2 regions of the Arthrobacter sp. Hb9-2 genome follow, and region 1 is predicted to be linked to the other one. Evidence: predicted binding sites of a transcription regulator. Region 1 holds the regulator's gene; the other holds the start of a gene.
The links. Region 1 encodes HspR, which represses chaperone genes until heat shock. Its sites were predicted from a motif close to AAGTTGAGTCNNNNNGACTCAACTT; they were not measured.
Positions count from the first base shown of each region.

Region 1 (6,433 bases):
GGGCATCGACCTGTCCAAGGACAAGATCGCCCTGCAGCGCCTCCGCGAAGCAGCAGAGCAGGCCAAGAAAGAACTGTCCTCCTCCACCAGCACCAACGTCTCCCTCCAGTACCTTTCCGTCACCCCCGACGGCCCGGTCCACCTGGACGAGCAGTTGACCCGCGCCAAGTTCCAGGACCTCACCAAGGACCTGCTGGAGCGCACCAAGAAGCCGTTCCACGATGTGATCAAGGAAGCCGGCATCAAGCTCTCCGACATCAACCACATCGTCCTGGTCGGTGGCTCCACCCGTATGCCCGCAGTCTCCGAGCTGGTCAAGGAACTCGCCGGCGGCAAGGAGCCGAACAAGGGCGTCAACCCGGATGAGGTTGTGGCCGTTGGCGCAGCCCTGCAGGCCGGCGTGCTGAAGGGTGAGCGCAAGGACGTCCTCCTGATCGACGTCACCCCGCTGTCCCTCGGTATTGAAACCAAGGGTGGCGTGATGACGCACCTGATCGAGCGCAACACCGCAATCCCCACCAAGCGGTCCGAGACCTTCACCACCGCTGACGACAACCAGCCGTCCGTGGCCATCCAGGTCTTCCAGGGCGAGCGCGAGTTCACCCGGGACAACAAGCCGCTGGGTACGTTCGAGCTGACCGGCATCGCCCCGGCTCCGCGCGGCGTTCCGCAGGTCGAGGTCACCTTCGACATTGACGCCAACGGCATCGTCCACGTTTCGGCGAAGGACAAGGGCACCGGCAAGGAACAGTCCATGACCATCACGGGCGGTTCCAGTCTCTCCAAGGAAGACATCGACCGCATGGTCAAGGATGCCGAGGAGCACGAAGCCGAGGACAAGGCCCGCCGCGAGGCAACCGACACCCGCAACACCGCTGAGCAGCTCGCCTACTCCGTGGACAAGCTCATCGCCGACAACGCCGACAAGCTGCCTGAAGAGGTCAAGACCGAGGTCCAGACTGACGTCGACGACCTCAAGAAGGCCCTCGAAGGCACGGACGACGCCGCTGTGAAGGCCGCCTTCGAGAAGCTGCAGGCTTCCCAGGGCAAGCTGGGCGAGGCCATCTACGCCCAGGCCGGTTCTCCCAACGGCGCGACCGGTGCCGCAGGTGCTGAAGGCGCCGCTGGTGCCGCAGGCGGGGAGAAGGCTGCCGACGAGGACATCGTCGACGCCGAGATCATCGACGAAGACGAAGCGAAGAAGTAGCCATGCCGCACCACGGTAACGAGGAAGAGCACATCTCATCCGCGCGCCAGGAGCAGCAGGGCAACGGCCACCAGGAACCGGTCATCCGGGACAACTGCAAGGTTGACCCGGTGACCGGGCAGGCCCGGCACCCTGAGGGCGCCGAGTCGGCCCCGGGCGACGGTTCCGAAGTGGACTCCGACGGCGACGCGCTCGCCCAGGCCGAGGAGATCCTCAACGGCATCGAAGTGCCGGCCGAGGAATCCGTGGCCCAGGGGGTTCCGGCGGGCTCCACCACCGCAGAGGCGGCCGAGCTGAAGAACGACCTCCTCCGGCTGCAGGCTGAGTACGTCAACTACCGCAAGCGCGTTGAACGCGACCGGGCCGTGGCAGGGGAGATGGCCGTCATCGGCGTCCTGAACTCCCTGCTTCCGGTCCTGGACGACGTCGACGCCGCCCGGCAGCACGGCGACCTCGCCGACGGCCCCTTCGCTGCGATCGCCACCAAGCTGGAGAACGCACTGAAGACCTACGGCCTGGCACGCATCGATGAGACCGGCGTGGAGTTCGATCCCACGATCCACGAGGCCCTCATCCAGCAGCCCGGCGAGGACATCGAAGTTGACACCGTCAGCCAGGTACTCCGCTCCGGCTATAAGTCAGGCGAACGCGTCCTCCGGGCCGCACAGGTGATCGTGGCCGTTCCGGCCTGATGGTCACCAAGGCGCCACGCCGGATATGGGGCGGTGCCCGCTCCGCGGTGCCCTCCACACCACCGCCCCATATCCGGCCTCCGCGTCGGCGGTGATCTCGCCTAAGGTGAGGTAATCACAAAGCTCGGAGCGGTACAGGGGCCCCGGGAGTGGCATCGGGCCTGCCGGAGCGTGGTGGCTTGGTCCGACAGGACCGAGCCACCACGCGTAGGGGCGGGGGCCCCTGTACCGCGGAGAGCTGTTAGTTAGAAGACTTTGAAAGGAAACGCCATTGGCTAGCCAGGATTGGGTGGACAAGGACTTTTACGCGATCCTTGGTATCGCCAAGGACGCTTCCGACGCCGACATTAAGAAGGCTTATCGGAAGCTGGCCAGGCAGCACCACCCTGATACGAACTCGGGGAACTCTGCTTCCGAGAAGAAGTTCAAGGACATCTCCGAGGCCTACTCGGTACTTTCCGATCCCGAAGAGCGCCAGCAGTATGACGCCATCCGGGCCATGGGCGGCGGAGCACGTTTTGCTCCGGGCGGTGCCGGTGCGGGCAACGGCGGATTCGAGGATATGTTCGGCGGCCTGTTCACGGGCAACACCGGACGCCACGCTGGCGGGTTCAACCCCTCCGCCGGCGGTATCCCGCCGGAGTTCGCCGATCTGTTCGGCGGCGGTTTTGGGCAGACGGGTTTCCAGCGGACCCCGCAGAAGGGCGCTGACCGTACTGCCTCCACGAGTATTTCCTTTGCGGGTTCGATCCGCGGCACCACCATCGGGCTGCGGGAACCCAGCGGTGAGGTCATCGACGTCCGCGTGCCCGCCGGCATCAAGGACGGCCAGAAAGTCCGCATCCGCGGCAAGGGCCAGCCCGGCGCCGCCGGCAACGGTGACCTGGTGGTGTCCGTTTCCGTCCAGCCGCACCCGTTCTACACGCGCGACGGCGACAACCTGCGTATCCACGTTCCCGTCACCTTCCCCGAGGCTGCCCTGGGCGCCGACATCGAAGTGCCCACCATCGAGGGCGAAAAGGTGCGGGTCCGCGTTCCGGCCGGGACGCCGTCGGGCCGTACCCTCCGCGTTAAGGGCAAAGGCGTGAAGACGTCCAAGGGGACCGGCGACCTGTTGGTGACCATCGACGTCGCCGTTCCCAAGAACCTGAACAAGGAAGCCGAAGCCGCGGTCAAGGCGTTTGCCGATGCCACGGCGGGAGCTGATGTCCGTGAGGGCCTGGCCGCCAAGGCCCGGCTTTAGCAGCGGGTGAGCCATGGACATCAACTCAGACCAGCCGATCTTTGTGATCTCGGTGGCGGCTGAACTGGCGGACATGCACCCCCAGACACTTCGGCAGTACGACCGGCTGGGCATCGTCTCGCCCAGCCGCGCGCCCGGCAAGTCCCGCCGCTACTCGCAGCGTGACATCAACATGCTGCGCGAGGTGCAGCGGCTGTCGCAGGAAGGCGTGTCGCTCGAAGGCATCAAGCGGATCCTGGAACTCGAAAACCAGGTGGCTGCACTCCAGCACCGTGTAGCAGAACTGGCTGAGGAACTCAGCCGGCGCCCGCAGCCTTTCGATTCCCGGATCTTTGCGGCGGGCGCAGCGGGGGACGTAGTGAGCCTGGCACGCGGCCAGCGCCCCCGTCCCCGCTCGCAGGCTGTGGTGCTCTGGCGGCCCCGCGCGATCGGACAGTAGCTCCTCCTTGGGCCCGGCCTGAATTAGAGTACTCACTACTCGTGACGGGACAGCCCCCGGAAACTTGAATGGAACCACTGCTGGATCAGCAGCAGTGGTTCCAAGTTTCTGGGGGTTTTCATGTTTGGTACTCATGGGCGGACGCCCGCCTTTTGTCGCTCACGCCACGGGGACCACCGGTGAGCCCGGGGATGGAAGCGGTCGCCTCATTCAGCGGCTCGATTCCCGGCCAGATCCTGTTGGCACTCGGACAAACCGTCGTGGTGGTGTGCGTCTGCTTCGACATGGTGCGCGCGCTGTCCGTGCCGCGGTCGCACCGGCGATTTGTGGCGAGCACCGTCTTCCGGACCCTGGCCGTCCCGTCCATCATCGCCAACGGCGTGACCGTCCTGATTGCCCTGGTGCTGGCGTCCTGGATCGACGTGGTGATGGGCATGTTCGTGCTCATGGCCATCATCTTCCGGCTGCACCACGACAAGGACGAGGACAACTGGTGGAAGGGCAAGGGCAAGAAGCTCGCCCGCTGGGCCCGCCGACAGCTCGGCGGGCGGACCGCCGCCGCCCCAGCCATGGGGTAGGCCGCTGCGCCAGGCCTCGGGCGCGGGCCCTTGGGGCAGCGGCGTCCGGGCTGGGCTTAGCCGTTGATGACCTGGGGTATGCCGAGGGCTTTGAGGCCTTCGACGCCGAATTCGACGCCGTAGCCGGACTGCTTGGCGCCGCCGAAGGGGATGCGGGGGTCGACTGCGCCGTGGCGGTTGATCCAGACGGTGCCGGCCTGGATGCGGGCTGCGACGCCGCGGGCTGCTTCCAGGTTGGGGGACCAGACCGAGGCGCCGAGGCCGACGTCGAGCCCGTTGGCCTTCTCCACCGCTTCGTCGATGCTGCTGTAGCGGATGATCGGCAGGGCGGGCCCGAACTGCTCCTCAACGACGAGCGGGTTGTTGTTGTCGATGTCCGCCACCAGGGTGGTGGGATAGAAGAACCCGGGCTGGCTGGTGTCCGGGTTTCCGCCGAGCAGGATGCGGGCGCCGGAGTCCTTGGCGGCCTGGACGAGGTTGGCGACGACGTCGTACTGTGCCTTGTTCTGCAGGGGGCCCAGGACGTTGTTCTCGTCGAGGCCGTTGCCCATGGGCATCGTCTTGGCGACGGCCACGAGTTCCGCGCAGACGGCGTCGTAGATGTCGTCGTGGACGTAGAGGCGCTTCAGGGCTGCGCAGGTTTGGCCGGTGTTCAGGAATGCGCCCCAGAAGATGTCTTCGGCGATGGCTTTGGGGTCGGCGTCAGGAAGGACGATGCCGGCGTCATTCCCGCCCAGTTCCAGGGTGAGCCGCTTGACGGTGTCCGCGGAGGATTTGATGATGGCGCGGCCGCCGGCGGTGGAGCCGGTGAACATGATCTTGCCGATCGCCGGGTGGTTGGTGAGGCGTGCGCCGACTTCCCGTCCGCAGGAAACGGCGGTAAGGATGCCGTCAGGGAGTTCCTCGTTGAGGACCTTGACCAGGGCCAGGACGGAGAGCGGGGTGTTGCCGGACGGTTTGACCACAACGGCATTGCCCATCCGCAGGGCCGGGGCGAGCTGCCAGACGGCGATCATCATGGGCCAGTTCCACGGGCCAATCGCACCCACGACGCCGATGGGCCGGTAGTGCAGCTCCGCACGGGTCTCACCATCATCAACGATGGTTTCAGGCTCCAGCGGCAGGCTGGCCGTGGCCCGCAGCCAGGCCACGCAGGCACCCACTTCGAAGCGGGCATTGGGGCCGTTCAGCGGCTTGCCCTGCTCACGGGAGAGCAACTGGGCGAGTTCCTCGGCGGACCGTTCGACGGCGTCGGCTGCTTTCAGGAGCGCGGCGGACCGGGCGTCGTGGCCCAAAGCAGCCCAGGCGGGCTGGGCAGCCTGCGCGCCGGCGACTGCCTGCTCGAGGTACTCAAGGTCATGAACGGGTGCCTCCCCCACAGTCTCGCCCGTCGCGGGATCAAAAATCGTCCGGCCGGTGCCGGCAGCGGGGGCAATGGACGCGAGAAGTGCATCGTAGGTTTCCAAGGGATACTCCACTTCGAGTAGCAAGGACGCCAGCCGGTCGGCGTAGCGGGTTGCTCCCAGTCTGGTTGACGGGCAGGGCCGGAGGCTTGTCTTTATGCGCAGGACAGTTGGAGCAGAGAGAACGCTCAAGCGTGACGCAGGCATGCTGTCCGGAACACCGGCGGGATGTCAGTTGGTATAGGGGTCGGTGATGCCGATGTATTGGGTGGTGGCGCAGGAGCCGGTTGAAGTAGCGGCTGTAGAGGTAGGACGCGAGGCCGTATTCGCTGGCGTTGGCCAGCCGGACCGCATCTGCTTCAGCGTCCAAAGCGGCGATGGCGTCATCGCTGGTGCCGGAGGCGAAGGTGGCGAGTACCGCCCGGTGGCGGGATCGTGCACGTCGAATGTGCCGCCGTCGGACGCTTCCCGCTCCGGTGAGATGGCAGGGGGCAGCGCAGACGTAACTGTCATTGAAAAAGCGTCCCTGGGAAGGGAAGGATCAATAGCTGGCAGGGGTGTCGCCGCCTGGCTTCTGGATGTATCGCTTCGCGAGGGCTTCGGAGCCTCTCGCTAAAAGGGCGACGTCGGCGCCTACCACGATGAAGTTGGCGCCGACGTCCAGGTAGTGACGGGCGGTGTCGGGGTTGAAGGCGTTGACGCCGGCCGGTTTACCGGCCGCCTTCGCGGTGGTGAGGCAGTGTTCGACGGCGGCGCGCACTTCGGGGTGTTCCTGCTGGCCGAGCAAGCCCATGGACGCGGCGAGGTCGGAGGGCCCGATGAAGACAGCGTCTACGCCGTCGACCTTCAGGAGGTCCTCGACTGCCTCTAC
Region 1 covers NZ_JBNHGJ010000021.1:78,475-84,907, forward strand. The annotation lists gene dnaK (molecular chaperone DnaK) at 1-1,207, shown strand, start outside; gene AC5RV1_RS13120 (nucleotide exchange factor GrpE) at 1,210-1,899, shown strand; gene AC5RV1_RS13125 (DnaJ C-terminal domain-containing protein) at 2,171-3,142, shown strand; gene AC5RV1_RS13130 (heat shock protein transcriptional repressor HspR) at 3,156-3,581, shown strand; gene AC5RV1_RS13135 (hypothetical protein) at 3,773-4,159, shown strand; gene AC5RV1_RS13140 (aldehyde dehydrogenase family protein) at 4,216-5,625, opposite strand; gene AC5RV1_RS13145 (hypothetical protein) at 5,794-6,075, opposite strand; gene AC5RV1_RS13150 (HpcH/HpaI aldolase family protein) at 6,104-6,433, opposite strand, start outside.

Region 2 (6,433 bases), on a different contig from region 1:
GAGTAGTCAGTGTTCGGGGAGTAGTACTTGATATCCCGAGCCTGCTTGGTAGCTTTTGCCTTTTGACGGCCGCGCCCCATGGCGTGACCCCCTTTTGTACTTGGACCGGAGGTGGTCACCTTGGCGTAGGTGAGGCCCCGGAATGTTTGGTCAATTTGTCGTACACCTAGATTACATGCTTTCTGCTGGCCCTGCTTGCCAGCCACAGCTCCCTGCGGCGACGCCCGGTACTATCCCTGCCCTTCAAAGGCCAGAATACGGCTTTTTTCTTCGGTAGAGTCGACTCAGCAACTACTGACAATGGCCGGGAATCCGGCTGCCCGTGCGGAGAAAACGCAGGAGGATGCACCCAGTGAACCACCGTGACGTTCCGCCCAAACCAGCTTCTCCGCCCACCGCTGGCCTGCCCACGGTTCCCGCGGCAGAGTACGGAGTTCCAGCAGCCGAACCTCCGGCACGTACCGAGGGCCAAGAGCGGGACCAGGGCGAGGCGTTCGAGCAGGACCGTGCCGTGATCCCTGACGGACCTGAAGCCGGCCGCGGCAGCATCAACCAGCCGACCCTGTGGAAGGCGTTCTTCGTCGTCGTCCTCTTAGCCGTCATCGGGTCACTGGTCTGGCTTGCCTTGTGGCTGAACACCAACGGAGACCAGGAGGCCTCTGCAGGCTCGGTTCCCGGGATCCTCGAAACTGCCGTAACACCCCCGGCTACCCCACTGCCGCTCCCCCGCGAGGCGGAACCTGCGGCCTACGCCTTGGGTGACTGCTTCAAGGACTTTGACCCGGAGGCGCTCAAAGCCACAGTGGTCCCGTGCGACACCGGCCATTCCGCACAGCTGGTTGCCGTCTTCCACTATCCGGAAGGCGAGGACTACCCGGGCGCGGAAGCACTCAAGGCCAAAGCCCTGGAAGCATGCCAGGCGGCAAAGCTGGGCCCGGCCGCCAACCAGTACACGCTGACCTTTGAGCGCAGCTTCCCCAGCTCCACAAGCTGGGGCGCCGGGGACCGCAGGCTGCACTGCTACGTCACCTCACCCGGCGGCAACAACGTTAACGCGAGCGTGCTGCCCTAGCCGCTTGGGCATCAGGGCAGCACGCTCAAGACCAACCTGCGGAACATTAGTCCTTCCGGCGGACCACAAGCCCCGTTCCCGGGACGGCGCCGCCGCTGGGCCTGGCCAGAGCTTCCAGCCCTTCGATGGTGAGTTCATCAACATCGGTGGCCGTGTCCACCAGCACGGTGTCCCCGTCAGCGATCTCGCCGGACAGGATGGCCTTGGCCAACCGGTCCCCAATCTCCCGCTGCACCAGCCGGCGCAGCGGCCGGGCGCCGTAGGCGGAGTCGAAGCCGGACATCGCCAGCCACGCGCGCGCGCCCTCGGTAACATCCAGGGTGAGGCGGCGCTCGTGCAGCCTCCGGCCAAGTTCGGCCACCTGCAGTTCAACGATGCGGGCGAGCTCTTCCACTGACAGCGGATCGAACAGCACCACTTCATCCAGCCGGTTCAGGAACTCCGGTTTGAAGGAGGCGTTGACGGCAGCCATCACGGCATTCCGTTTGGCCTCGGCATCCAGCGAGGGGTCCACCAGGAACTGGCTGCCAAGGTTGGACGTCAGGACCAGGATTGCGTTGCGGAAGTCCACGGTGCGGCCCTGGCCATCGGTGAGGCGGCCGTCGTCGAGCACCTGCAGGAGGATGTCGAAGACCTCGGGGTGGGCCTTCTCCACCTCGTCCAGCAGGATCACGGAGTAAGGGCGGCGGCGCACGGCTTCGGTGAGCTGGCCGCCCTCCTCGTAGCCCACGTATCCGGGAGGCGCACCCACGAGCCGCGCGACGGAATGCTTTTCGCCGTACTCGGACATGTCGATCCGCACCATGGCGCGTTCGTCGTCGAACAGGAAGTCCGCCAGGGCCTTGGCGAGCTCCGTCTTACCGACGCCGGTGGGGCCCAGGAACAGGAACGAGCCGGTGGGGCGGTTGGGATCGCTGATGCCGGCGCGGGCGCGGCGGACGGCGTCCGACACTGCGGTAACAGCTTTCTTTTGGCCGATCAGGCGCTTCCCGAGCTCCTCCTCCATGTGCAGCAGCTTCTGGCTTTCGCCCTGCAGCATCCGGCCGGCAGGGATGCCAGTCCATGCGGAGATAACCTCGGCGATGTCGTCTGCCGTCACCTGTTCGGCCACCATCTGCGCGGACTTGTCCGTGACGGCGGCTTCGGCCTCCGCAGCAGCGTTGAGCTCGCGCTCCAAGGCAGGGATCTCGCCGTATTGGATGCGCGACGTCGTCTCCAGGTCGCCTTCACGGTAGGCCTTGTCAGCGGCGCTGCGCAGTTCGTCCAGCTTCGCCTTAAGGTCACCCACCCGGTTGAGGCCGGCCTTTTCAGCCTCCCAGCGGGCGTTCAGGGCCGCGAGTTCCTCTTCCCGGTCAGCCTTGTCCGCACGGAGGGCGGCGAGGCGCTCCACCGACGCGGCGTCGGTCTCGCCTTCCAGGGCCAGCTCCTCCATGGTAAGCCGGTCCACGGCGCGGCGGAGCTGGTCAATCTCCTCCGGAGCGGAGTCGATTTCCATGCGCAGCCGGGACGCGGCTTCATCCACGAGGTCAATGGCCTTGTCCGGCAGCTGGCGGCCGGAGATGTAGCGGTTTGAAAGCGTCGCAGCAGCCACCAGGGCAGAGTCGGCAATAGCCACCTTGTGGTGCGCCTCGTAGCGCTCCTTGAGGCCGCGGAGGATGCCGATGGTGTCCTCAACACTGGGCTCCCCCACGTACACCTGCTGGAAACGGCGCTCCAGGGCCGGGTCCTTCTCGATATTCTCGCGGTACTCGTCCAGGGTGGTGGCGCCGATGAGCCGCAGCTCGCCGCGGGCCAGCATGGGCTTGAGCATGTTCCCGGCATCCATGGAGGACTCGCCGGTGGCACCTGCACCCACCACCGTGTGGATTTCGTCTATGAAGGTAACGATCTGGCCTTCGGAGTTCTTGATCTCCTCCAGGACGGCCTTGAGGCGTTCCTCGAACTCACCGCGGTACTTGGCGCCGGCCACCATCGAGGCAAGGTCCAGGGCGATCAGGGTCTTGCCTCGCAGGCTTTCCGGCACGTCCCCGGCCACGATGCGCTGGGCCAGGCCCTCCACGACGGCGGTCTTGCCGACACCCGGCTCACCAATGATCACTGGGTTGTTCTTGGTGCGGCGGCTCAGGACCTGGACGATCCGGCGGATTTCCGTATCGCGGCCAATCACCGGGTCCAGCTTGCCTGACCGGGCCATGGCGGTGAGGTCCGTGCCGAACTTTTCCAGGGACTGGAAGGTGTTCTCCGGGTCCGGGCTGGTGACTTTCCGGTCGCCGCGGACACCCGGGAGAGCGGCGAGCAGGGCCTCGTGGGAGGCGCCGGCGTCGCGCAGCAACCGGGCCGCGGCGTCGCTGCCGGCCGAAAGCCCCAACAGGAGCACTTCGGTGGACACAAAAGTGTCGCCCAGCCGGTCGGCTTCCTCCTTGGCATTTTGGATGGCCTGAAGGGCAGGCCGGGACAGCTGGGCCTGCTGGCTGGAAGCGCCGGAGGTGGCCGGCAGCGCTTTGATGGCACTGCTCGCCTGGACGCTTACGGCATCCGGGTCCGCGCCGGTGGCTCGGAGCAGCGCCACGGCGACGCCTTCACGCTGGTCCATCAGCGCCTTGAGCAGGTGGGCCGGCTCCACCTGCGGATTGCCGGCCGTGGAGGCGTTCATGGCGGCAGCCGAGAGAGCCTCCTGGCTCTTGGTGGTGAATTTGACGTCCAAAGAGAGCTCCTTTCAGGGTCTGTTGTCTTGGGTTGAGTCTACTACGCTCAACTTTGGTGGGGGTACTTTTTATTTCCTGTTTTCCCACAGCGAAAGGAGGAAGGGCAGCAAACCAGGGCTCCGGACTCGGCCGGCCGCCCCGTTTCCAAGGCTGCCTATCCGCCCTAGGATCGCCTTGTGACCGGGGAGCACTGTGCCGCCGGCGCTTGGCAGACGGGACACGCAATGAAGAAGTTTGTTGTTCTCTACATCGCAGCGCAATCGGCCCAGGCCCAAATGGCCGAAAGCTCGCCGGAAGCGGCCCAGGAGGGTATGAAGGCCTGGATGGAATGGGCTGAGCGGGCGGGTGACGGGATCGTGGACATGGGGAACCCGCTGGGCGCCGGGAAGGAAATCACGGCAACCGGCACGTCAGACAGCAGCACCGGCGTGGCCGGTTACGGCATCCTCCAGGCCGAGGACCTCGCCGGCGCCGAGGCGCTGCTGGACGGTCACCCGCACCTCATGATGCCCGGCGCGAGTATCCAGGTTTACGAATCCCTGGACCTGCCGGTCATGTAGGCGCTGGCCGTCAGGCCGGGTAAATTGCCACGGCCGTTGCTTTGACGACGAAGTGCACGGGCAGGCCGGGGACCAGGCCCAGGTCTGCCGACGCGGCGGGCGTGATGTCCGCCGCCAGGCTTCCCGCCCGCACCCGGATGACGTCGCCGTGCGGCTCAAGGTCCTTGATGGTCACCTCGAAGTAGTTGCGGGGACTTCCGTGGGCGTCGTCCAGGAACACGGAAACGGCCGACGGCGGGAACACGGCCACCGCTGCCAGTTCACCCTCGGCTGCCGGGCCGGGTTCCTCGATACGGCCGGCGATGGTCTGGCCGCCTGAGCTTTTGAGCCCGTCACGGGTGAGGGTTCCAGGAATCAGGTTCAGCCCCGCCAGCCCGGCCGCAAAGGTGCTGCGGGGCCGCTCGAGTACGTCTCGGGTCGGGCCTTCCTCTGAGATCCGGCCCCCTTCCAGGATGACCACCCGGTCGGCCAGCATCAGCGCGTCCAGGACGTCGTGGGTGATGATGATGACCGGCCTGTCTGTGAGGACCCGTGTCAGCAGGCGGCGGAGCAGCGGCGCGGAATGGATGTCCAGCGCGGCCATCGGCTCATCCAGAAGGAGAAGCCCCGGATCAGCGGCGAGCGCCCTGGCCACCGCGACGCGCTGGGCCTGGCCGCCGGAGAGCTCGGCAGGGCGGCGGTCATGGAGCTCTTGGGCTTCCACCTCGGCGAGCCAGCGGACGGCATCGGTTCTTGCCTGGCGCTTCGCCACCCCGGCGCTCCTCGGACCGAAAGCCACGTTCTCCAAGGCGTTGAGGTGGGGGAACAACAGGGGTTCCTGGGCGAGCAGCGCTGTACCCCGATGATGGGGCGGCGTCCAGCTGCTCCTGCCCGGCGAAAGGTCGAACAGCGTCCGCCCGTTGAGCTCGGCCCGGCCGCTGTCCGGCCGCAGCAGTCCCGCGATCACGGCCAGCAGCGTGGACTTGCCCGCCCCGTTCGGCCCCATCACCGCTACTGTTTCGCGCGGACCAACCGTCAGGGCCACGTCGAACCCCCGCCCGGCCACAGCTGCCTCAAATGTAAATGTCACGCGGCGTTCCTTACCGTGGCGGCCGCCGTCGTCGTCCGCTGACTGGAAACCCGGCCGTCACGCCCACCGGGCCGCCGGTAGGCAAGGGCCACCACGGCCACCGCCACGGCCACCAGCACCAGGGAGAGGGCGACGGCGGCATCCGGGTCCGTTTCACGCTGCAGGTAAATTTCCAGCGGCAGCGTCCGGGTCACCCCTTGGAGGCTGCCCGCGAATGTCAGGGTGGCTCCGAACTCGCCCAGGCTCCGGGCAAAGGAAAGCACGGCTCCCGAGGCCAGCCCGGGCAGCACCAGCGGCAGCGTCACGCGGCGGAAGACCCGCCCCGGCGAGGCGCCGAGCGTTGCTGCGACTACTTCGTACCGTTCACCTCCGGTCCGCAGGGCCCCTTCCAGGCTCACTACCAGGAACGGCAACGCCACGAATGTCTGCGCGAGGACAACTGCGGTGGTGGAGAAGGCAATCTGGAGGCCGAGGACTTCCAGGGTGCTGCCCAGGATGCCCTGGCGGCCGAACGTGTAGAGGAGCGCGATGCCGCCCACCACGGGTGGCAGGACGAGTGGGAGCAGCACCAGCGAACGCAGCAGGCCCTGCAGCGGGAACCTGCCCCGGGCCAGGACCAGGGCCAGCGGTACACCGAGGAGGATGCACAGGACGGTGCTGGCAGCGGAAGTCCGGAGGCTCAGGCCCAGCGCCGACACAGCGGACTCGGAGGTGACCAGTGGCAGGAAGTTAGCCCAGTTGACCCTCACGACCATGGCGAGCAGCGGCAGGATGACCACCAGGGCGGCCAGGACCGCCACCGCATGGATCCAGCGCGGAACGCCGCTGTAAGCCTGGTGGCTCACGGCGAGCCCGGTCCGAAGCCGGCGTCTGACAGCACCTGCTGCCCTTCCGGGCTGCCGATGAATTTGAGAAAGGCACGGGCATCTGCGCTGTCCCTGCTGTTGGACAGCACGGCGGCGGGGTAGCTGTTGACTGCACCGGCTGCTTCCGGGAAGGGAACGTCCTCCACCCGGCCTGCTGCGGA
Region 2 covers NZ_JBNHGJ010000017.1:969-7,401, forward strand. The annotation lists gene AC5RV1_RS11165 (DUF3073 domain-containing protein) at 1-80, opposite strand, end outside; gene AC5RV1_RS11170 (septum formation family protein) at 344-1,072, shown strand; gene clpB (ATP-dependent chaperone ClpB) at 1,119-3,776, opposite strand; gene AC5RV1_RS11180 (hypothetical protein) at 4,002-4,337, shown strand; gene AC5RV1_RS11185 (sulfate/molybdate ABC transporter ATP-binding protein) at 4,348-5,406, opposite strand; gene AC5RV1_RS11190 (ABC transporter permease) at 5,403-6,251, opposite strand; gene modA (molybdate ABC transporter substrate-binding protein) at 6,248-6,433, opposite strand, start outside.
Region 2: a site for HspR is predicted at 3,806-3,830, ahead of clpB (ATP-dependent chaperone ClpB). Genes of this name have one in related genera too.